One region of the Halobacillus litoralis genome, then DNA from elsewhere that is predicted to be linked to it. Evidence: a T-box and tRNA genes for the amino acid it is inferred to sense, from the RefSeq annotation. Region 1 holds a T-box; the other holds one or more tRNA genes.
The links. The T-box of region 1 lies ahead of leuS (leucine--tRNA ligase). A T-box ahead of a tRNA ligase gene usually reads a tRNA of that ligase, here a tRNA-Leu.
Positions count from the first base shown of each region.

Region 2: it encodes a tRNA-Leu, which carries the amino acid that the T-box ahead of leuS (leucine--tRNA ligase) is inferred to sense. The anticodon was not compared.

Region 1 is NZ_CP129016.1:1,984,547-1,995,288, forward strand. It holds partial or broken gene metK (methionine adenosyltransferase) at 1-504, shown strand, start outside; gene LC065_RS09990 (gamma carbonic anhydrase) at 572-1,087, opposite strand; gene LC065_RS09995 (alpha/beta hydrolase) at 1,147-1,602, shown strand; gene LC065_RS10000 (serine aminopeptidase domain-containing protein) at 1,535-1,924, shown strand; gene LC065_RS10005 (tetraprenyl-beta-curcumene synthase family protein) at 1,972-3,021, shown strand; gene LC065_RS10010 (tRNA 5-(aminomethyl)-2-thiouridylate-methyltransferase MnmM) at 3,105-3,680, opposite strand; T-box leader at 3,809-4,023, shown strand; gene leuS (leucine--tRNA ligase) at 4,076-6,490, shown strand; gene LC065_RS10020 (rhodanese-like domain-containing protein) at 6,612-6,923, shown strand; rRNA gene LC065_RS10025 (16S ribosomal RNA) at 7,347-8,912, shown strand; rRNA gene LC065_RS10030 (23S ribosomal RNA) at 9,083-10,742, shown strand, end outside.
Region 2 is NZ_CP129016.1:490,707-501,296, forward strand. It holds rRNA gene LC065_RS02515 (16S ribosomal RNA) at 1-1,104, opposite strand, end outside; tRNA gene LC065_RS02520 (tRNA-Ile) at 1,225-1,301, opposite strand; tRNA gene LC065_RS02525 (tRNA-Gly) at 1,320-1,393, opposite strand; tRNA gene LC065_RS02530 (tRNA-Pro) at 1,425-1,501, opposite strand; tRNA gene LC065_RS02535 (tRNA-Arg) at 1,506-1,582, opposite strand; tRNA gene LC065_RS02540 (tRNA-Leu) at 1,651-1,738, opposite strand; tRNA gene LC065_RS02545 (tRNA-Leu) at 1,787-1,869, opposite strand; tRNA gene LC065_RS02550 (tRNA-Lys) at 1,878-1,953, opposite strand; tRNA gene LC065_RS02555 (tRNA-Gln) at 2,059-2,133, opposite strand; tRNA gene LC065_RS02560 (tRNA-Asp) at 2,141-2,217, opposite strand; tRNA gene LC065_RS02565 (tRNA-Glu) at 2,232-2,303, opposite strand; tRNA gene LC065_RS02570 (tRNA-Ser) at 2,313-2,403, opposite strand; tRNA gene LC065_RS02575 (tRNA-Asn) at 2,408-2,482, opposite strand; gene LC065_RS02580 (SprT family protein) at 2,657-3,100, opposite strand; gene cmpA (cortex morphogenetic protein CmpA) at 3,176-3,286, shown strand; gene LC065_RS02590 (Tex family protein) at 3,331-5,472, opposite strand; gene LC065_RS02595 (PP2C family serine/threonine-protein phosphatase) at 6,224-6,799, opposite strand; gene sigB (RNA polymerase sigma factor SigB) at 6,820-7,599, opposite strand; gene rsbW (anti-sigma B factor RsbW) at 7,571-8,047, opposite strand; gene LC065_RS02610 (STAS domain-containing protein) at 8,050-8,379, opposite strand; gene LC065_RS02615 (PP2C family protein-serine/threonine phosphatase) at 8,444-9,454, opposite strand; gene LC065_RS02620 (anti-sigma regulatory factor) at 9,471-9,872, opposite strand; gene LC065_RS02625 (STAS domain-containing protein) at 9,875-10,231, opposite strand; gene LC065_RS02630 (RsbT co-antagonist protein RsbRA) at 10,236-10,590, opposite strand, start outside.

The DNA of each region.
Region 1 (10,742 bases):
GATGAACAGACGAAGTACTTTATTAATCCAACCGGACGCTTCGTCATTGGAGGTCCACAAGGTGACGCCGGGCTAACCGGAAGAAAGATTATCGTCGACACATATGGTGGCTATGCTCGTCATGGAGGGGGAGCCTTCAGTGGTAAAGATGCTACGAAAGTAGACCGTTCTGCTGCATATGCTGCCCGTTACGTTGCGAAAAATATCGTAGCTGCAGGACTTGCGGATTCTGTTGAAGTTCAGCTTGCTTATGCCATCGGTGTTGCGCAGCCTGTTTCTATTGCTATTAACACGAATGGAACAGGTGCGGTTTCTGAGGAGCAACTGGTGGAAGCTGTCCGTGAACTGTTCGACCTTCGCCCAGCAGGAATTATTAAGATGTTGGACCTGCGTCGTCCTATTTATCGTCAAACGGCTGCTTACGGTCATTTCGGACGTACAGATGTGGAGTTCCCTTGGGAGCGTACAGATAAAGCCGAAGAATTGAAGGCACGCTGTCAGTAATAAAAAAAAACCGTTCCAAACAAAAGTTTGGAACGGTTTTTTTCGTTCAAGTGATCGATTTGTGGCTTCATGATTTTCGTAGTTCTTTATAATATTGCCCTTTTTCCACATAACTCTTTCTGATCCTGTTGAGTTCCTTAATGTCTTCTTCATTTAGTTCTCTTATGACTTTGGCCGGCCGTCCGAAAGCGAGAGTATTTGGTGGAATCACTTTCCCGGGGGGAACAAGACTCCCGGCGCCGATGAAAGCTTGTTCTCCAATAACAGCGCCATCCAGAATAAGAGATCCCATGCCGATCAGCGCGTTTTCTTTTATATGGGCGGAATGTAAAGTGACTTGGTGGCCGACGGTTACCCCGTCCTCAATGATTAATGGTTTGTCTGGGCTTTGATGTAAGAGGCTTAAATCTTGAATGTTGGTGTTCTTGCCAATATGTACGGGAGCTACATCTCCTCTGATCACGGTCTTGAACCAAACACTGGCCTTTTCCTGTATGGTTACATCCCCTGTGATCACAGCATCTTCAGCAACATACGCGCTCGGATGTATGTCAGGTACCTTTCCTTTATATTCGCAAATCATGAAAAACCCCCTTATACTTATACTATTGATAGTATAGCAGAAGAAAAGAGGGAGATGCTGTGAAGAAAGTAGAATCAGTCAATGATCGTGCAACGGTTGTGCTCGTTCATGGGGCCTTTGAACATTCAGGACGGTATCATGAACTGGTCGACCAACTTCAAAAGGATGGGTATTCCGTTATTTATGGGGACCTGCCAGGTCAGGGTCGTTCTTCAGGGAAGAGTGGCCATATCCGTTCTTTTCAGGACTATATCAATACCATTATGATGTGGATTCAAGAGGCGGACCCCAATAAAAAAGTATTTTTAATGGGGCATAGCATGGGAGGCCTTGCGGTTGTTCGTACAATGGAGACCGCTCAACCAAAGGTGGATGGTGTTATTCTTTCTTCTCCTGCGCTAGGGCTCCTGAAAAAAAGCGAGCATCCCCTTGGAAGCTGTGTCTTATATGTTAAATACTTTTATTCCATCATTAAGAATCAAAGCTCCTCAAGATCCCGAATATATCACACGTAATAAGGACAAAATTATAGAGTTTCAACAAGATCCTTTGATTATTGATAAAGTCTCTGTTCGCTGGTACCGTGAATTTCAGAAAGCGACGAGAGAAGCGTTTTCTGATATTCAACGCTTTCCTGATATCCCATTGCTACTGATGCAGGCCGAAGAGGATTATATGGTGAGAATAGAGAAGACCGCTGAATGGTTTGACCGGGTTCAGGTAAAAGAAAAAAGGTACAAACAGTGGCCAGGTCTTTATCATGAAATTTATAACGAGCCGGAATGGAAAGATGTCTATCAACATACGCTATCTTTTTTAGAGGATCATCTAAAGTAAATCGGAAAGGAGGCTTTCTTTTGAGACGTGCAGTCCCAGGTAACGCCATGTTTTTGATGTACAGAGTTTATCGAAATATTTTTCCTGCTGTTCATAATGAATTATCTTACTGGATTGAAAGGGCGAAATCGATTCCTGACGAAGAACTTAGAAGTCAAGCTTTGGCGAGTATTGAAGAAAAGACGTTTCACTGTGAAGGGGGATCTATTTACTCTGCTCTCTCCCGCGGCAACGATAAACAGGCCATTCGATTCATTGTTGCTTATCAAACCATCAGTGACTACTTGGACAACCTTTGTGACCGTAGCACCTCTATGGATCCTGACGATTTCCGCATGTTGCATGAATCTATGATCGACGCCTTGACACCAGGTAACCCATTACAGGATTATTACCAATATCGTGACGAGCAGGATGATGGGGGGTACCTCCATGATCTTGTGAACACGTGCCAGCAAGTCCTTTCCGAGGCGGAAGACTATCAGATCGTCAAGAAGCAGGCGGTAAGGTTAGGTCAGTTGTATGGTGATTTGCAAGTTCATAAGCATGTGATCGAAAACGAGAGGATTCCGAGGCTTCAAAATTGGTTCAAGCACTACCAAAAAGAATGGCCGGAACTCAGCTGGTATGAGTTTTCCGCATGTACAGGGTCTACGTTGGGAATTTTTTGCCTTGTTTCCTATACGCTTAGTGGAAAGATGGATGCAACGTTATCTAATCAAATTGAAAGAAGTTATTTTCCTTATATGCAGGGATTACATATCTTGCTTGATTATTACATTGACCAAGAGGAAGATGAGAAAGAGGGGGATTTGAATTTCTGTGCTTACTACGACCATGAGGATGAAATGAAGAACCGCTTCCGGTATTTTGTTGAAAAGGCCCATGAGGAAATTCAAAGGCTCCCGGATGCAGCGTTTCACCAAATGATACATGAAGGTCTGGTTGGCATGTACTTAGCGGATCGTAAAGTAGGCAGACTTTCAAATGCTAAAAGCTTTGTGAAAGAGATGTTGAAAGTAAGTGGTAAGAAAGCAACGTTCTTTTATTACAATACAAAGGTGTATCATAAATTAAAGCCTGGTCGTGAGATTTAAACGACCAGGCTTTTTCCTTTTAGGAATATAAGAAGTTACGCGGTTTGCTGTTTTTATCCTCCGTCTGGATTTCACCTTAATCCTTAGGAAAGCTTCTCGATGGCTAAGATAAAGGGAGGTGTTCTTTTTTTATTGATAAATCCGTAATGAAGGACTTGGTAGTACTTGGAATCCAACTCTGATACATATTCCATGATGGCATCTTTCTCTTCGGCTCCCCCAGGGTGTCCGTGATAGACAACTAAGACCACCAACCCACCTTTCTTTAGAGTAGCCAGTACGTTTTCAACCGACTGGATCGTCCCTTCAGGCTTGGTTACCACAGTTTTATCACTGCCTGGCAGATAACCTAAATTGTAAATGGCTGCGGATATATTGGTTTGGTGTTTGTCTTGTAGGTAGTTTTGTACGTAGGCATGGGAATCATGGATAAGACTCGTATGGTTTGCAAGCCCATGTTCCTTTAAACGTTCCTGAGTTTTTGAGATCGCTTGATCCTGCACATCAAAGGCATACACATGCCCTTTCTCTCCTACAAGTTGGGCGAGAAAAGCTGTATCGTGACCGTTGCCGCACGTTCCATCTATAACGACATCGCCAGGTTCTATCGTTTTTTTCATCAATGAATGGGCGTAGTCTAAAATTCGTTCAATCGTCATGCTGCATCCTCCAATAGTATTGTTCTTTAGTATTGTAGCACGAATAGACTTTTCATGTAGATGGACGAAAAGCTTGGGCGAATGCCGCTTGACAAAGCTGTTTTCATTCATTAATATACGGTTATAATAGCATGACGTTGAAAAGGAGTAGTAGTGACTCTTTCAAGTGGTAGAGAGGCAGCGGCTGGTGGAAGCTGTCCTTGAAAATCATGAACTCGCCTTGGATGTCGCAGAAGTGAACATAAGTAGTTTCTGCCGGTGTGGTCGCCGTTATCGATGTCAAGTTGAACACAGATGTGTTAATTTGGGTGGTACCGCGGGAATCAAGCCTCTCGTCCCATACTGGGATGAGGGGCTTTTTATATTTTTTAGAGAGATTATGAGGAGGCAATGAAATGGCTTTTGATCATAAGACCATTGAAAAGAAATGGCAAAAATACTGGCTTGAAGAAAAGACATTCAAGACAGACAGTTACTCAGACAAAAAGAAATTCTATGCATTGGATATGTTCCCTTATCCATCAGGTGCCGGTCTACACGTTGGACACCCGGAAGGATACACAGCTACAGACATCCTTTCCCGTATGAAGCGGATGCAGGGATATGAAGTGCTTCATCCGATTGGTTGGGATGCTTTCGGGCTTCCGGCAGAGCAATATGCATTGGATACAGGAAATGATCCTGAAGAATTTACAAAACAAAACATTGACACCTTCCGTAGGCAAATACAAGAACTGGGTTTCTCCTATGATTGGGATCGAGAAGTGAATACAACAGACCCTGATTACTATAAATGGACGCAATGGATCTTTTTGAAACTTTATGAAAAGGGTCTGGCTTATATTGACGAAGTAGCCGTGAACTGGTGTCCGGCTCTTGGCACGGTACTTGCGAATGAAGAAGTTATCGATGGTCGAAGTGAACGAGGAGATCACCCTGTTGAACGTCGCCCGATGAAACAGTGGATGCTGAAGATTACAGCTTATGCGGATCGTCTACTTGAAGACTTGGAAGAGTTGGATTGGCCGGAAAGCATTAAAGATATGCAAAGAAATTGGATTGGCAAGTCAGAAGGGGCAGAGGTCACTTTTGAAATTGATGGTTTTAACCAATCTTTTGATGTGTTTACCACTCGTCCAGACACATTATTTGGTGCAACTTATGCCGTCGTGGCTCCAGAACATCCACTGGTCAATGAAATTGTAACAGCTGAACAGAAAGGTGCCGTATCCACATATATTGAAAAAGCGCAAAACAAGAGTGATCTTGAGCGTACGGACTTGGCTAAGGATAAATCAGGGGTATTCACTGGTTCTTATGCGATCAATCCGATCAATGGTGAAAAGCTTCCAATCTGGGTGGCTGATTACGTATTGATGAGCTACGGCAGCGGTGCCATTATGGCGGTCCCTGCCCATGATGAAAGAGACTTTGAATTCGCCCAGAAATTTGACCTTCCGATCATCCCAGTCGTAGAGGGAGGAAATGTTGAGGAAGAAGCATATACAGGAGATGGTCCTCACATCAACTCTGACTTCTTAAACGGCCTTGGGAAAGAAGAGGCAATTGAAAAGGCAATTCATTGGCTTGAAGAAAACGGGAAAGGTAAGAAACAAACAACTTACCGCCTTCGTGACTGGCTCTTCAGCCGTCAGCGCTATTGGGGTGAACCAATCCCTGTCATCCACTGGGAAGACGGTTCGATTACTGCAGTCAAAGAAGAAGAACTACCTGTTAAACTTCCAAAGACGACGGAAATTAAACCATCCGGCACAGGGGAATCCCCGCTTGCTAATATTGATGAATGGGTTAATGTCGTAGATCCTGAAACAGGCATGAAGGGGCGCAGGGAAACGAATACGATGCCTCAATGGGCAGGTAGCTGCTGGTATTACCTGCGTTATATTGATGCTAATAATGAGGAAACCTTTGCTGATTATGAAGCATTGAAAAAGTGGCTTCCGGTCGATGTGTATATTGGTGGCGCGGAGCACGCGGTTCTTCACTTGTTGTATGCACGTTTCTGGCACAAGGTCCTTTACGATGCAGGAGTTGTTCCAACGAAAGAACCATTCCAAAAGCTATTCAATCAGGGCATGATCCTTGGAGAAAATAATGAAAAAATGAGTAAGTCTAAAGGGAATGTTGTCAATCCTGATGACATCGTCTACTCTCACGGGGCAGACACTCTGAGACTTTATGAAATGTTTATGGGGCCGCTTGATGCATCAGTAGCATGGTCTGAGAATGGCTTGGACGGGGCTCGTCGTTTCCTTGATCGTGTATGGCGACTATTTGTTACTGAAGGTGAATTGTCAGAAGCAGTTAAAGAAAATTCAGGGGATACTACGTTGGAGAAGGTCTACCATGAAACCGTTAAAAAAGTGACTGAAAACTTTGAAGCCCTTCGTTTCAATACAGGAATCTCTCAAATGATGGTCTTTATCAATGATGGGTATAAAGCAGACGTTTTACCGAAAGAGTATGTAGAAGGCTTTGTTAAACTTCTATCTCCTGTCGCTCCACACCTAGCAGAAGAACTATGGCAGAAGCTTGGCCACTCTGAAACGATCAGCTATCAGCCTTGGCCGGAGTTTGACGAATCTAAACTTGTAGAAGATGAAGTGGAAATCGTGGTCCAGGTTATGGGTAAAGTGCGTGCGAAAATGATGGTAAATAAAGAAGCTTCCAAAGAAGATCTAGAGAAGCAAGCACTTGAAAATGACGACGTCAAGCAATGGCTGGAAGGAAAGACAATCAGGAAAGTTGTTGCTGTACCAGGTAAACTAGTCAACATTGTAGCCAATTAAATCATTTGTAAGCACCCTGTTTGTATAGCAGGGTGCTTTATTTGTTATTGGTCATATGCCTTGACTTTAATTAACAGTAAATTAAAATTAATGTGCAAACGATTAATATGGAGGGATGAAAATGAGTCAAATTAAAGAAATCACGCCTCAACAAGTGGAAGAGAAAATCAACAATAACGATGACTTTACTATAATCGATGTAAGAGAAGATGAAGAAGTTTCACAAGGGATGGTTCCGAATGCAAAGCATATACGCCTTGGGGATATTCCTGAAAAAATTGAGAGCCTGCCTAAAGATCAAGAGTATGTGATGATCTGCCGTTCCGGTCGCCGCAGCATGAATGCTGCCGAATTCATGAAAGAACGTGGATTTGGGAACGTACAAAACATGGAAGGCGGAATGTTGAAGTGGCAAGGAGAGCTCGTTTTTTAACACGAGCGGTGTTAAGCGATAACTGCTACAAATAATTTAATACGTTGTGTCAGATGTAACTACACACATTTGATCGGCCCTTTCTATATAGAAGGGGTTTTTTTACTCTCTAATAATGGTTGCATTTATATCAAAGAAATTCTATTAAACTATTGACGTGGGAAAGTTCACCGTGTATTATAGGTAACGTTGCTTATTCAGCAGCACAGAAAACATCTCATTAAGAGATTTATTTCAACAAATTCTATTAAAGCTATTGACGACATATAGTCGATTATGCTAGAATTTGATTACTGTCGGGTGAGGCAGTACTTGATCTTTGAAAACTGAACGAACCAACCAGTACGTCAAAACATTTCTTCTTTATAGAAGAGATTTGAAACAAGCACATTCGGTGTGCAAATGAGCAAGTCAAACTTAACTTTTATGGAGAGTTTGATCCTGACTCAGGACGAACGCTGGCGGCGTGCCTAATACATGCAAGTCGAGCGCGGGAAGCGAGTGGATCCCTTCGGGGTGAAGCTCGTGGAACGAGCGGCGGACGGGTGAGTAACACGTGGGCAACCTGCCTGTAAGATCGGAATAACCCCGGGAAACCGGGGCTAATGCCGGGTAATACTTTCTTTCGCATGAAGGAAAGTTGAAAGATGGCTTCTTGCTATCACTTACAGATGGGCCCGCGGCGCATTAGCTAGTTGGTGAGGTAACGGCTCACCAAGGCGACGATGCGTAGCCGACCTGAGAGGGTGATCGGCCACACTGGGACTGAGACACGGCCCAGACTCCTACGGGAGGCAGCAGTAGGGAATCTTCCGCAATGGACGAAAGTCTGACGGAGCAACGCCGCGTGAACGATGAAGGTCTTCGGATCGTAAAGTTCTGTTGTTAGGGAAGAACAAGTACCGTGCGAATAGAGCGGTACCTTGACGGTACCTAACGAGGAAGCCCCGGCTAACTACGTGCCAGCAGCCGCGGTAATACGTAGGGGGCAAGCGTTGTCCGGAATTATTGGGCGTAAAGCGCGCGCAGGCGGTTCCTTAAGTCTGATGTGAAAGCCCACGGCTCAACCGTGGAGGGTCATTGGAAACTGGGGAACTTGAGGACAGAAGAGGAGAGTGGAATTCCACGTGTAGCGGTGAAATGCGTAGATATGTGGAGGAACACCAGTGGCGAAGGCGACTCTCTGGTCTGTTTCTGACGCTGAGGTGCGAAAGCGTGGGTAGCAAACAGGATTAGATACCCCTGGTAGTCCACGCCGTAAACGATGAGTGCTAGGTGTTAGGGGGCTTCCACCCCTTAGTGCTGAAGTTAACGCATTAAGCACTCCGCCTGGGGAGTACGGCCGCAAGGCTGAAACTCAAAGGAATTGACGGGGGCCCGCACAAGCGGTGGAGCATGTGGTTTAATTCGAAGCAACGCGAAGAACCTTACCAGGTCTTGACATCCTTGGACAATCCTAGAGATAGGACTTTCCCTTCGGGGACCAAGTGACAGGTGGTGCATGGTTGTCGTCAGCTCGTGTCGTGAGATGTTGGGTTAAGTCCCGCAACGAGCGCAACCCCTAATCTTAGTTGCCAGCATTCAGTTGGGCACTCTAAGGTGACTGCCGGTGACAAACCGGAGGAAGGCGGGGATGACGTCAAATCATCATGCCCCTTATGACCTGGGCTACACACGTGCTACAATGGATGGTACAAAGGGCAGCGAAGCCGCGAGGTGTAGCAAATCCCATAAAACCATTCTCAGTTCGGATTGCAGGCTGCAACTCGCCTGCATGAAGCCGGAATCGCTAGTAATCGCGGATCAGCATGCCGCGGTGAATACGTTCCCGGGCCTTGTACACACCGCCCGTCACACCACGAGAGTTGGCAACACCCGAAGTCGGTGAGGTAACCTTTTTGGAGCCAGCCGCCGAAGGTGGGGCCAATGATTGGGGTGAAGTCGTAACAAGGTAGCCGTATCGGAAGGTGCGGCTGGATCACCTCCTTTCTAAGGATATAACGGAAACGTACTGTGTTGGTTGTTCAGTTTTGAGAGATCAAACGATCTTTCAACTTGTGAACCTTGAAAACTGGATAAGGAATCATTGTTTCATCTAACGATGAGACAATTGATGACAAGACATCTAATTGAAATTGTAAACGTCTTTTCACGAAGATAGTTAAGTGAATAAGGGCGCACGGTGGATGCCTTGGTACTAGGAGCCGATGAAGGACGGGACTAACACCGATATGCTCCGGCGAGCCGTAAGTAGGCTTTGACCCGGAGATTTCCGAATGGGGAAACCCACTGTTCGTAATGGAACAGTATCCTATACTGAATACATAGGTATAGGCAGGCACACCCGGGGAACTGAAACATCTAAGTACCCGGAGGAAGAGAAAGCAAACGCGATTTCCCAAGTAGCGGCGAGCGAAACGGAATCAGCCCAAACCAGAAAGCTTGCTTTCTGGGGTTGTAGGACACTCCATTGGAGTTACCAAAGAGGAAGATAGGCGAATCGATCTGGAAAGGTCAGCCAGAGCAGGTAACAGCCCTGTAGTCGAAATCTTTCTCTCTCCGGAGTGGATCCTGAGTACGGCGGAACACGAGGAATTCCGTCGGAATCCGGGAGGACCATCTCCCAAGGCTAAATACTCCCTAGTGACCGATAGTGAACCAGTACCGTGAGGGAAAGGTGAAAAGCACCCCGGAAGGGGAGTGAAAGAGAACCTGAAACCGTGTGCCTACAAGTAGTCGGAGCCCGTTAATGGGTGACGGCGTGCCTTTTGTAGAATGAACCGGCGAGTTACGACCGTATGCGAGGTTAAGCAGCAGAAGCGGAGCCGCAGCGAAAGCGAGTCTGAATAGGGCGAGTGAGTATGCGGTCGTAGACCCGAAACCGTGTGATCTACCCATGTCCAGGGTGAAGGTCAGGTAACACTGACTGGAGGCCCGAACCCACGTAAGTTGAAAATTACGGGGATGAGGTGTGGGTAGGGGTGAAATGCCAATCGAACACGGAGATAGCTGGTTCTCTCCGAAATAGCTTTAGGGCTAGCCTCAGAATAGAAAGTCATGGAGGTAGAGCACTGATTGGACGAGGGGCCCCTATCGGGTTACCGAATTCAGTCAAACTCCGAATGCCATAGACTTTGTTCTGGGAGTCAGACCGTGGGTGATAAGGTTCATGGTCGAGAGGGAAACAGCCCAGACCGCCAGCTAAGGTCCCAAAGTGTGTGTTAAGTGGAAAAGGATGTGGAGTTGCTTAGACAATGGGATGTTGGCTTAGAAGCAGCCATCATTCAAAGAGTGCGTAATAGCTCACTGGTCGAGTGACTCTGCGCCGAAAATGTACCGGGGCTAAACACACCACCGAAGCTGCGGATTGATCTTATGATCAGTGGTAGGAGAGCGTTCTAAGGGCCGTGAAGTCAGACCGTAAGGACTGGTGGAGCGCTTAGAAGTGAGAATGCCGGTATGAGTAGCGAAAAAGAGTGAGAATCTCTTTCACCGAATGCCTAAGGTTTCCTGAGGAAGGCTGTCCTCTCAGGGTTAGTCGGGACCTAAGCCGAGGCCGAAAGGCGTAGGCGATGGACAACAGGTTGATATTCCTGTACCACCTCCTTTCCGTTTGAACGACGGGGGGACGCAGGAGGATAAGGAGAGCGCGCCACTGGATGTGCGCGTCCAAGCAGTGAGACGGTCGGATAGGCAAATCCGTCCGGCAACGTCAAGCTGTGATGGGGAGGAAATATAGTACCGAAGCTCCTGAGTTCACACTGCCAAGAAAATCCTCTAGTGAGGAAAGAGGTGCCCGTACCGCAAACCGACACAGGT
Region 2 (10,590 bases), 1.5 Mb from region 1:
TCTCACGACACGAGCTGACGACAACCATGCACCACCTGTCACTTGGTCCCCGAAGGGAAAGTCCTATCTCTAGGATTGTCCAAGGATGTCAAGACCTATAGTAAGGTTCTTCGCGTTGCTTCGAATTAAACCACATGCTCCACCGCTTGTGCGGGCCCCGTCAATTCCTTTGAGTTTCAGCCTTGCGGCCGTACTCCAAGGCGGAGTGCTTAATGCGTTAACTTCAGCACTAAGGGGTGGAAGCCCCTAACACCTAGCACTCATCGTTTACGGCGTGGACTACTGGGGTATCTAATCCTGTTTGCTACCCACGCTTTCGCACCTCAGCGTCAGAAACAGACCAGAGAGTCGCCTTCGCCACTGGTGTTCCTCCACATATCTACGCATTTCACCGCTACACGTGGAATTCCACTCTCCTCTTCTGTCCTCAAGTTCCCCAGTTTCCAATGACCCTCCACGGTTGAGCCGTGGGCTTTCACATCAGACTTAAGGAACCGCCTGCGCGCGCTTTACGCCCAATAATTCCGGACAACGCTTGCCCCCTACGTATTACCGCGGCTGCTGGCACGTAGTTAGCCGGGGCTTCCTCGTTAGGTACCGTCAAGGTACCGCTCTATTCGCACGGTACTTGTTCTTCCCTAACAACAGAACTTTACGATCCGAAGACCTTCATCGTTCACGCGGCGTTGCTCCGTCAGACTTTCGTCCATTGCGGAAGATTCCCTACTGCTGCCTCCCGTAGGAGTCTGGGCCGTGTCTCAGTCCCAGTGTGGCCGATCACCCTCTCAGGTCGGCTACGCATCGTCGCCTTGGTGAGCCGTTACCTCACCAACTAGCTAATGCGCCGCGGGCCCATCTGTAAGTGATAGCGAGAAGCCATCTTTCAACTTTCCTTCATGCGAAAGAAAGTATTACCCGGCATTAGCCCCGGTTTCCCGGGGTTATTCCGATCTTACAGGCAGGTTGCCCACGTGTTACTCACCCGTCCGCCGCTCGTTCCACGAGCTTCACCCCGAAGGGATCCACTCGCTTCCCGCGCTCGACTTGCATGTATTAGGCACGCCGCCAGCGTTCGTCCTGAGCCAGGATCAAACTCTCCATAAAAGTTAAGTTTGACTTGCTCATTTGCACACCGAATGTGCTTTGTTTCAAATCTCTTCTATAAAGAAGAAATATTTTGACGTACTGGTTGGTTCGTTCAGTTTTCAAAGATCAAATGAATCATGGTGGGCCTGAGTGGACTTGAACCACCGACCTCACGCTTATCAGGCGTGCGCTCTAACCAACTGAGCTACAGGCCCCGATGACATTCAATAAAATGGAGCGGGTGAAGGGAATCGAACCCTCATCATCAGCTTGGAAGGCTGAGGTTTTACCACTAAACTACACCCGCAAGTGTATCATATTGTTATTTAGGATTTCGATGGTCGGGAAGACAGGATTCGAACCTGCGACCCCTTGGTCCCAAACCAAGTGCTCTACCAAGCTGAGCTACTTCCCGTTAATGGCGCGCCCGAGAGGAGTCGAACCCCTAACCTTCTGATCCGTAGTCAGACGCTCTATCCAATTGAGCTACGGGCGCATTAAAAAAGCGACATTTAATATGTTAACATCTTTTGTGTTTTGACGCAAGCACTTTTTTAAAAAAGTTGGTGCGGCCGAGAGGACTTGAACCTCCACGGGATTACCTCCCACTAGGCCCTCAACCTAGCGCGTCTGCCGATTCCGCCACGACCGCAAAATTGCTGTAGTAAACAATGGGATGCTGATCATGATAATTGGATAATGCGGGTGGAGGGACTTGAACCCCCCACGCCGTGAAGCACTAGATCCTAAATCTAGCGTGTCTGCCAATTCCACCACACCCGCATAATAAATGGTGAGCCATGAAGGATTCGAACCTTCGACCCTCTGATTAAAAGTCAGATGCTCTACCAGCTGAGCTAATGGCTCCTATTAAAGGAATCTGTAACACTCAATGATGATGTTGTTTTTTGAAGCACAAGAAACATCATATAACTTATTCAGCTTTTTGTCAACTCTTTTTTGAAAAGAAAATGGCTGGGCCAGCTGGATTCGAACCAGCGCATGACGGTACCAAAAACCGTTGCCTTACCGCTTGGCTATGGCCCAAAAAGAGTGGCGGTCCGGACGGGACTCGAACCCGCGACCTCCTGCGTGACAGGCAGGCATTCTAACCAACTGAACTACCGGACCTTTATAAGGTTAAGTGACCCGTACGGGATTCGAACCCGTGTTACCGCCGTGAAAGGGCGGTGTCTTAACCACTTGACCAACGGGCCAAAAATAAATGGCGGAGAAGGAGGGATTTGAACCCTCGCGCCGCTTACGCGACCTACACCCTTAGCAGGGGCGCCTCTTCAGCCACTTGAGTACTTCTCCGTAATGGCTCCAACGGTAGGATTCGAACCTACGACCGATCGGTTAACAGCCGATTGCTCTACCACTGAGCTACGTTGGAATAATTCGCAATGTCCGTTGCTGTTTATCAGCGACGTTTTATATCTTATAACATTTCGTCCGTGGTGTCAAACCTTTTTTGATGAATTTCTAAGTTGTTTTCATGCGTTTTTTGGCTTGTTTTGTTAGGACTTAATTAATTTAACATGTGTCCCATCGTTCGTCAATGGAAAATTTACTTCTTTTTTATATTCCCTTTACATTTCCCACATCCGAAACGTTTCGTGTCCACCCGTCTTTTCCGCTTGTATGTTTGTCCGCATTTTGTACAAACATAGTGGTGGAAGTTCCCACTTTTTTCAGAAGGTAATGCTGAACAATGTCGTGGAGACCCTGTCTTTTTCAATAGTGCCTTGAACTCAGGATCACGATGCCCAAAACCTTTCCCTTCAATATGAAGGTGATAATGACAAAGTTCATGTTTAATAATGCCTTCTAATTCGACACCATCTAATTCTACAATATATTTCGGATTGATTTCAATCACTTTTTTAGAAGGAATGTACCTTCCTCCTGTCGTACGAAGACGAGAATTGAAGTATACATCATGAGCAAAAGGCTTGTCAAAGTATTTTTTCGATAATTCATTGGTCCATTGCTGCAATTCCTGATCTGTCATAGGAACACCTCCCTTGTCCTTTGCATACTGTATCATAAGAATGAAAAAAGTTGAATATGAAGGAGCTGGGTACTTATGCCTTCCTGGTTGAAGAGCCAAATGACAAAAGCATTCTTGAACAAAGACAAATACCAGATCAAAATGCTGAACCAATGCTGGTATTACTATCAGCATCTATATAAATAAAAACTACCCAGAAAGTATTACTATCCAGGCAGTTTCGTTTAATATTACCCTTGATTAATCATGGTCAAAGCGATCCTCTGTTTTTGTACATCCACTTGATCGACCCAAACGGTAACGACGTCCCCTACCGCCACCACGTCCATTGGGTGTTTGACGAATTTATTAGCAAGCTTCGAGATATGGACAAGCCCATCCTGTTTGACTCCAATATCCACAAATGCACCGAAGTCTACAACGTTTCTAACGGTTCCTTCCAGTTCCATCCCCTGTTCTAAATCTTCCATAGAAAGAACATTTGTTTTCAACAATGGCTTAGGAAGGTCATCCCTCGGGTCCCGTCCAGGCTGGACGAGAGATTTTATAATATCCTGAAGCGTCAACTCACCAATGTTCAGTTGTTCCGCTACTGATGATGTGTCGACACTTTTCAGTTCTTCTGCCAGCTTGTCCGTTCCAATATCTTCTGTGGTAAAACCGAACTTCCTCAACAGTTCCCGTGTCGCTTTATAACTTTCCGGGTGGATCGGTGTGCGATCAAGAGGTTCCTTTCCATCTAGTATTCTTAAAAAGCCGATACTTTGCTCAAATGTCTTTGCACCTAAGCGAGGAATATCTTTGAGTTCGGATCTTTTCGTAAACTTCCCTAACTCTTCTCTCTTTTTCACGACATTATTGGCAACCGTTTTACTTAACCCTGATACATACTGCAACAGAGATGAAGAAGCGGTGTTCACATTCACTCCCACTTGGTTTACCGCCGTCTCAACAACGAACGTCAGTGATTCGTTCAGTTTTTTCTGAGTGACATCGTGCTGGTATTGCCCAACCCCGATGGATTTAGGGTCAATCTTTACGAGTTCTGCTAATGGGTCATGGACACGACGAGCGATGGATACCGCACTACGCTCTTCTACTTGAAAGTCCGGGAATTCTTCACGTGCAAGCTTCGAAGCTGAGTACACACTCGCCCCTGCTTCATTCACAATCATATAAGAAGCCTTCAACTGATGTTTTTGGATCATATCTGCGATGAACTGTTCCGTTTCTCTGGAAGCTGTGCCATTCCCGATGGCCATCAGCTCAATGTCATACGCATCCATGAAGCCAAGAATCTTTTTCTCCGCCCCTGCCGTATCATTTCTTGGTGCTGTTGGATAGACGACGCCAATATCCAGCACTTTCCCTGTTTCGTCCACGACGGCAAGTTTACAACCGGTACGGTAGGCAGGGTCTACTCCAAGAACCACTTTTCCTTTCAATGGGGGTTGCAGCAAAAGGTTTCGCAAATTACTGGAGAAAACTTCAATCGCCTGTTCCTCAGCCTGTTCAGATAATGCTCCTCGGATCTCTCTTTCAACAGATGGCTGAATTAAACGCTTATAACTGTCCTGGATCGCTTCTTCCAAGATGGAACGGATCTTCCCGACCGTATGGCGTTTAATAACGCTCCTCTCCAAATATTGAACAATCGCCTCTTCAGGAGGCTGAACGGAAACTTTAATAATTTCTTCTTTTTCCCCACGGTTAAGTGCAAGAACACGGTGGGATACGATCGACCGAACGGGTTCTTGATAGTCATAATACATTTCAAAAATGCCTTTTTCATCTTGATCTGCTTTCTTTTCCGATGAAGCGATGACACCTTTATCGTGCGTCTGCTTTCTAATCTTTTCTCGATATGTAGGGTCATCTGAAATCCATTCGGCAATGATATCATTCACCCCTGCCCGGACATCTTCAACCGTATTCACCTCGTGTTCATCAGAAAAGAAGGCTTCCGCTTCCTTCTCAAAGTCGATGTTCTGCTGTTCCCAGACTTGAGTCGCGAGAGGTTCCAATCCTTTCTCTTTGGCTACCGTCGCTCTTGTGCGCCGCTTTTGTTTATAAGGGCGGTACAGGTCTTCCACCTTTTGAAGTTTTTCAGCGGATTCAATGTCGCGGCGTAAGTCTTCGGTCAGTTTGCCCTGTTCATCAATGAGGCGAATAACTTCTTCCTTACGCTGAACAAGGTTCGTTACATAGTTCCACTGATCTTCAATTTCTTTGATTTGCACTTCATCCAATCCGCCTGTCAGTTCTTTTCGATAACGGGCGATAAACGGTACTGTATTTCCTTCTTCGAGCAATTCAATGACTTGTTTGATTGTCTGATCCTTCAATTTCGTCTGTTTAGCTACGAGCTTCATAAGCTCTGTATTTTTATTGGTTTCACTCAACTAAATGACCTCCTTCAATGACGTCTCATCCATTGTATCAAATAATAAAAGAGAATACTTAAAGACTCCCGCGTACCAATTATGTATTAGCTCCCTTTTCTTGAAGACCCAGTTTCAAGATACCCGGGGTTCATTGCCCGAGTTGATCGTCAGGGGTGGCTGGGAAGCTACTCGCTTTCCTGTGGGGGAGTGCCGAGCTTCCTCGGGCTAACGCCCTGAGGGATCTCGCCTATCTCCTTTCTCCCACGGGAGTCTCGCAGCTTCCCAACCACCCCAATCGTTTAAGAGAGAAACGAACCCCTGTACCGAGAGTGATTGCCTCTTACCCTCTCTCCTAAGTAGGGATAAAGCGCTCTATATCAAGCTTTAATTTCTGGCTGTCTGTAAGTGGAAAAGTTTATATGATTCATTTCGCTTCATCATTCAAGCTGATCTTTTAGAAGTGGTTTCGAGAATCATCTTGGGCAAAGGGGCGGAGGGGAATGGCGAGACTCCTGCGGGAAAAAGTGCTTGGTGAGACCCCACAAGACGCAGTCCGAGGAGGCTCACCGCGCTCCCGCGGAAAGCGAGCTGTTCCCCGCAGCCCCCATCCACTTAACAAAAGTCTCGAAACTGAATCTTCAAGAAACCTGCCATATACTTCCATAAATAAAATTATGATAATGGTCCATATAAAAACAATAAAACCCTCCATTCTACCTCTCGGTTGGAATGAAGGGTTTTAATTATATGCCATGGCAATCAGGGTGATATCATCATCACGAGATTGACCGTATAATTCTTTGTAATGTTGAGTAATTTGCTCAACGTCTTTGGAATGAGTAAACTTTGAAGACAGACGACGGTCATTGACTCCGTCCGAGAACATAAGGAATACCATCCCTTCTTGCACAGTACCGTGAGAAATTCTCAGCCTTCGTGGATAACCTGATAAGTAACCAGCCAACGGAATGTTGCGGTTGCGCTTCCCATCCGGGTCCACGGTAATAACACCGATGTTACCTATCGATGAATAGGAATAAGTACGAGTGTTAAAGTCGATCCTTAAAATCCCCAGGACGACTCCACGTTTCCCTACCAATACCTCGTTGCATTTTTTTATGAGAGCTTCTAAAGTCAAATCTGGATGTTCCTCTATCACTTCCATCACTGCCTTGGATGACTCACGGGCCATTTCACCACTCCCGAGACCGTCGGCGAGGGCACAAAGGAATGCAGCCTCCGTTTCCTTGTAGAAATAGCTGTCACCGCAATAGTAATTCCCTTTTTTGGCTTTTTGGAAAATAGATAAATCCACCCGTTTATTCTCCTTTTCCACTAGAATACCTCGACAGATTCAGACTGCAAGGCTTCTCTCAGCTTCCTCAAGGCCCGTCTTTGCAAACGGGATACGTGCATCTGGGAGATTCCCAGTCGTTCGCCTGTATCTTTCTGACTCATGTTTTCAAAGTACGTACATTGTAAGATTTCCTGTTCACGTTCGCTAAGAATTGGAAGTATTTTTTCTAAGAGCATTCTCTGATCGATGTTGGAATATCCATCTTCCTGGTTTCCAATCAAATCAAGGATAGTGACGGTACTTCCGTCAGAATCTGCTTCGATCTTACGGTCCACAGACAGAGCTTTATAGCTTTTACCCATTTCCATCGTCTCAAGGATATCCTCTTCAGATACTTCCAACTCATCTGCGATTTCTTTCACGGATGGAGAACGTTGCAATGAATTCGTCAGCTCTTCTGAAACCTTTTTGATCTTCGGACCGAGCTCCTTGATTCTACGTGGGACATGGACGCTCCATGTTTTGTCACGAATGAAGCGTTTGATTTCCCCGATGATCGTTGGAATGGCAAATGACTCAAAAGACTTGCCGAACTCTGGGTCATACCTTCTGATTGCCGCTAACAGTCCAAGCATGCCAACTTGAACCAAGTCTTCATGAATGGTGCTGTTTTTTGAGTATTTACGCGCAATGGATTCTACAAGATCCTTATAAACGAGGACAACCTTCTCCTGGACTGCTTCATCTCGTGGATTTTCTTGTAGATAGGCGATCCATTCGTAAACTTCCTCATTGTGGTGTTGTGATTTGGTCGCCATCTTGACCCACCCCGGTTTCATGGAGATATTTTGTCATAAGGACAATGACTCCATATTTGCTATTGATTTCAACTTTGTCCATCAGAGCATCAATGAGAAACAGGCCAAAGCCTCCTTCGCGCAGTTCTTCGATATCATCATCTTGTTTATAAGGTCCGATATCTTCCTTGATTTCGCCAAGGTTAAAGCTTCCTCCATGGTCAGCAACCATAACTTCAAGCCTGTCCTGATAAACACCAAAACCGATCGTGATTTCGCCTTCACCCGTTTCTTTATACGCATGTTTCACCGCATTGGTGATCGCCTCTGAAATGGCTACCTTCAAATCTTCAATATCTTCATAAGTGAATCCCATTCGGTTGGCAATCCCTGAGATACTCAGACGGACGACACCGATGTATTCCGCTTTGGCAGGTACCTTCACTTCAACAAAATCAAATGGTTCCATGTTTACATACCACCTTGCACTGTAGACTCGATGTTAATAATTTCTGTTAATCCTGTAATCTTAAAGAGGCGGTAAACACGGTCCTGCATATGAACAAGGCGCATCTCAGATTCATGCTCCTTTGTTGATTTCAAAGCACTGATGAACACACCAAGACCTGTAGAATCCATGTAATTCACGTCCTGGAAATCCACTTCTACAACTTGGCCTTTTTCCTTCGTCAGCGGCAGCAATGTATCTTTTAACTTGGGTGCTGTGAATGCATCCACTTCTCCGGTAAGGACGACATTTGAAACACCTTCATTGTTCGTAACATCTATTGATAAATTCATCGTAATCCCTCCCAATGTTTCCTGAAAAACATACTACATGTTTAATACCCTGTATAAACAGTGGCTAAACGTTTCTTCGTAAAATAATTAATGTGAAGTCATCTCTCAACTGAAAGTCCTGCAGACGCTCGAAATGTTTATACACCTGGTCCACAATTCCCTGTGCCGGAAGGTGGGAATATTGTTTGATGACATGTAAAATTTCTTCCTGATCAATGAATCGGTCCCCTTGCCGACATTCGGTTACACCATCGGTCAGAAGGATGATCATATCTCCTTTTTCCACTCTCTTTTCATACTGCTTATACGTGACCTCAGGAGATACGCCGAGTACAAGTCCCGGGGCATCGATTTCCTCAAACTCATCCCGATCTTTATGGTAATAGTAACCTGGTTCATGGCCGGCGGAAGAAAAATTGAACGTATGCTCATTCGAATTATACAAGCCATAGAACATCGTAATAAACATGCTTGCATCCACGTTCCGCTCCACTACACGGTTCAAACTGCCCAGAATGACACTAGGGTCTGTTCGCATTCCTGAAAAACTGTCCATCGAGTATTTGATCATCGACATACAGAGAGCAGCAGGGACACCTTTACCTATGACATCGGCAACAGCGATCCCAAGACTTCCTTTTCCATCATGGACGAAGTGGTGATAGTCCCCGTTCATTTGCTTAGCAGGAACACTCAAAGCTCCAACATCAATCTCAGACAAATCCGGTTTCACTGTCGACAATAAAGTTTTTTGCATATTGGCAGCGACGGAAATTTCCGATTTGAGCTCAAGCTGCTTTTCCCGCAACGTCTGATACTCCTGATACGCCAATCCATAAGAGATCATAGTTTCTAGAAGAAAGTTCATTGATGCCTGAATATACTCAGGCATATCCGGGTATATTTCTTGTAGCGATTGGATGTGAACATTGATAATCTCTTCAGGAGATATGTTCTGCTGCATAGAGTGCTTACTGAACTGTTCCGCTTGATATAGAGCTTGCTCATCCTGGGTCTTAATATACTCTTGTAATAATTCTTTATAATTTTCTAAGTCGAGCTTCAATGTGTTCATCTCATAATTACCTCCTTTAACGGAGCCATTTGACGACAGTGATTTCCGTACCTTCACCTTCTGCTGATACAATATCAAAGTCATCCATTAACCGTTTCACCCCTGGAAGCCCTGCTCCGAGCCCTCCTGATGTGGTGAACCCATCTTCCATAACTTGGCTGATATCTTTTATACCAGGACCTTCATCTGTAGCTACGATCCGAATTCCCTTTTTGTTCATGTCCTCGAGAGCTTCGAAACAGACTCTACCTGTTCCTGCATATAAATAAATATTCCGTGCCAGTTCAGAAATGGCCGTGGCAATCCTTGCTTGATCGACAGTCCCGAAGCCGATCTTTCTGGATATATCTCGTCCAAGTTGCCTGGCTCCGACGATGTCCCATTCCTTCTTAATATTGACACAGGATTGGAAGTCCATATTCACTCCTCCAATTCATGGCGAAGTTTGATCAATCCTTGTTCTAGATCTAACGCTGTCGGGACATCTTGCATGTGTATACCTAGGTCAATAAGAGTCATCGCAACTGCCGGCTGGATCCCTGTCAAGACAACTTTGGCCCCCATTAAATCCGACATCGTCACAACGTCTCCCAACACTTTGGCAATGAAAGAATCGATAATATCAACTGATGTCAGATCAATGACGACACCTGTCGCTCCGCTTTCATGTATCTTGCTCAAAAGATCTTCATGGAACTGGATGGCGGTCTGATCATCCAAGTCGATTTGTATGGAAATGAGTAAATAGTTATGAAGCTTTAAAATAGGTATCCTCATGTTTTCACTCCCTATCTAGTGAATCAATTAATTTTTCGATGTCTTCATCGTTGTTCTGGGTTTCTTCAATACGACGATTTGTTAATTCTAATGCTGTTTGGAACCCTTTCCGCAATGAACTCTTCGTAGGGAACTTACCTAAATCGATTCCAAGGTTTACAATCGTCTGTGCAATTTCAGGACGGATTCCGACCAAAATGCACCGGGAACCGATCAGCCGTACAGCCTCAGCCGCCTGGATTATGTGATGGGCAACCATCGTATCCACAACCGGAACACCTGTAATATCGATCAAAACAACTTCGGCGTTATGTTTGATCACTCCATCCAGCAGGTTTTCCATGATTAACTTGGCCCGC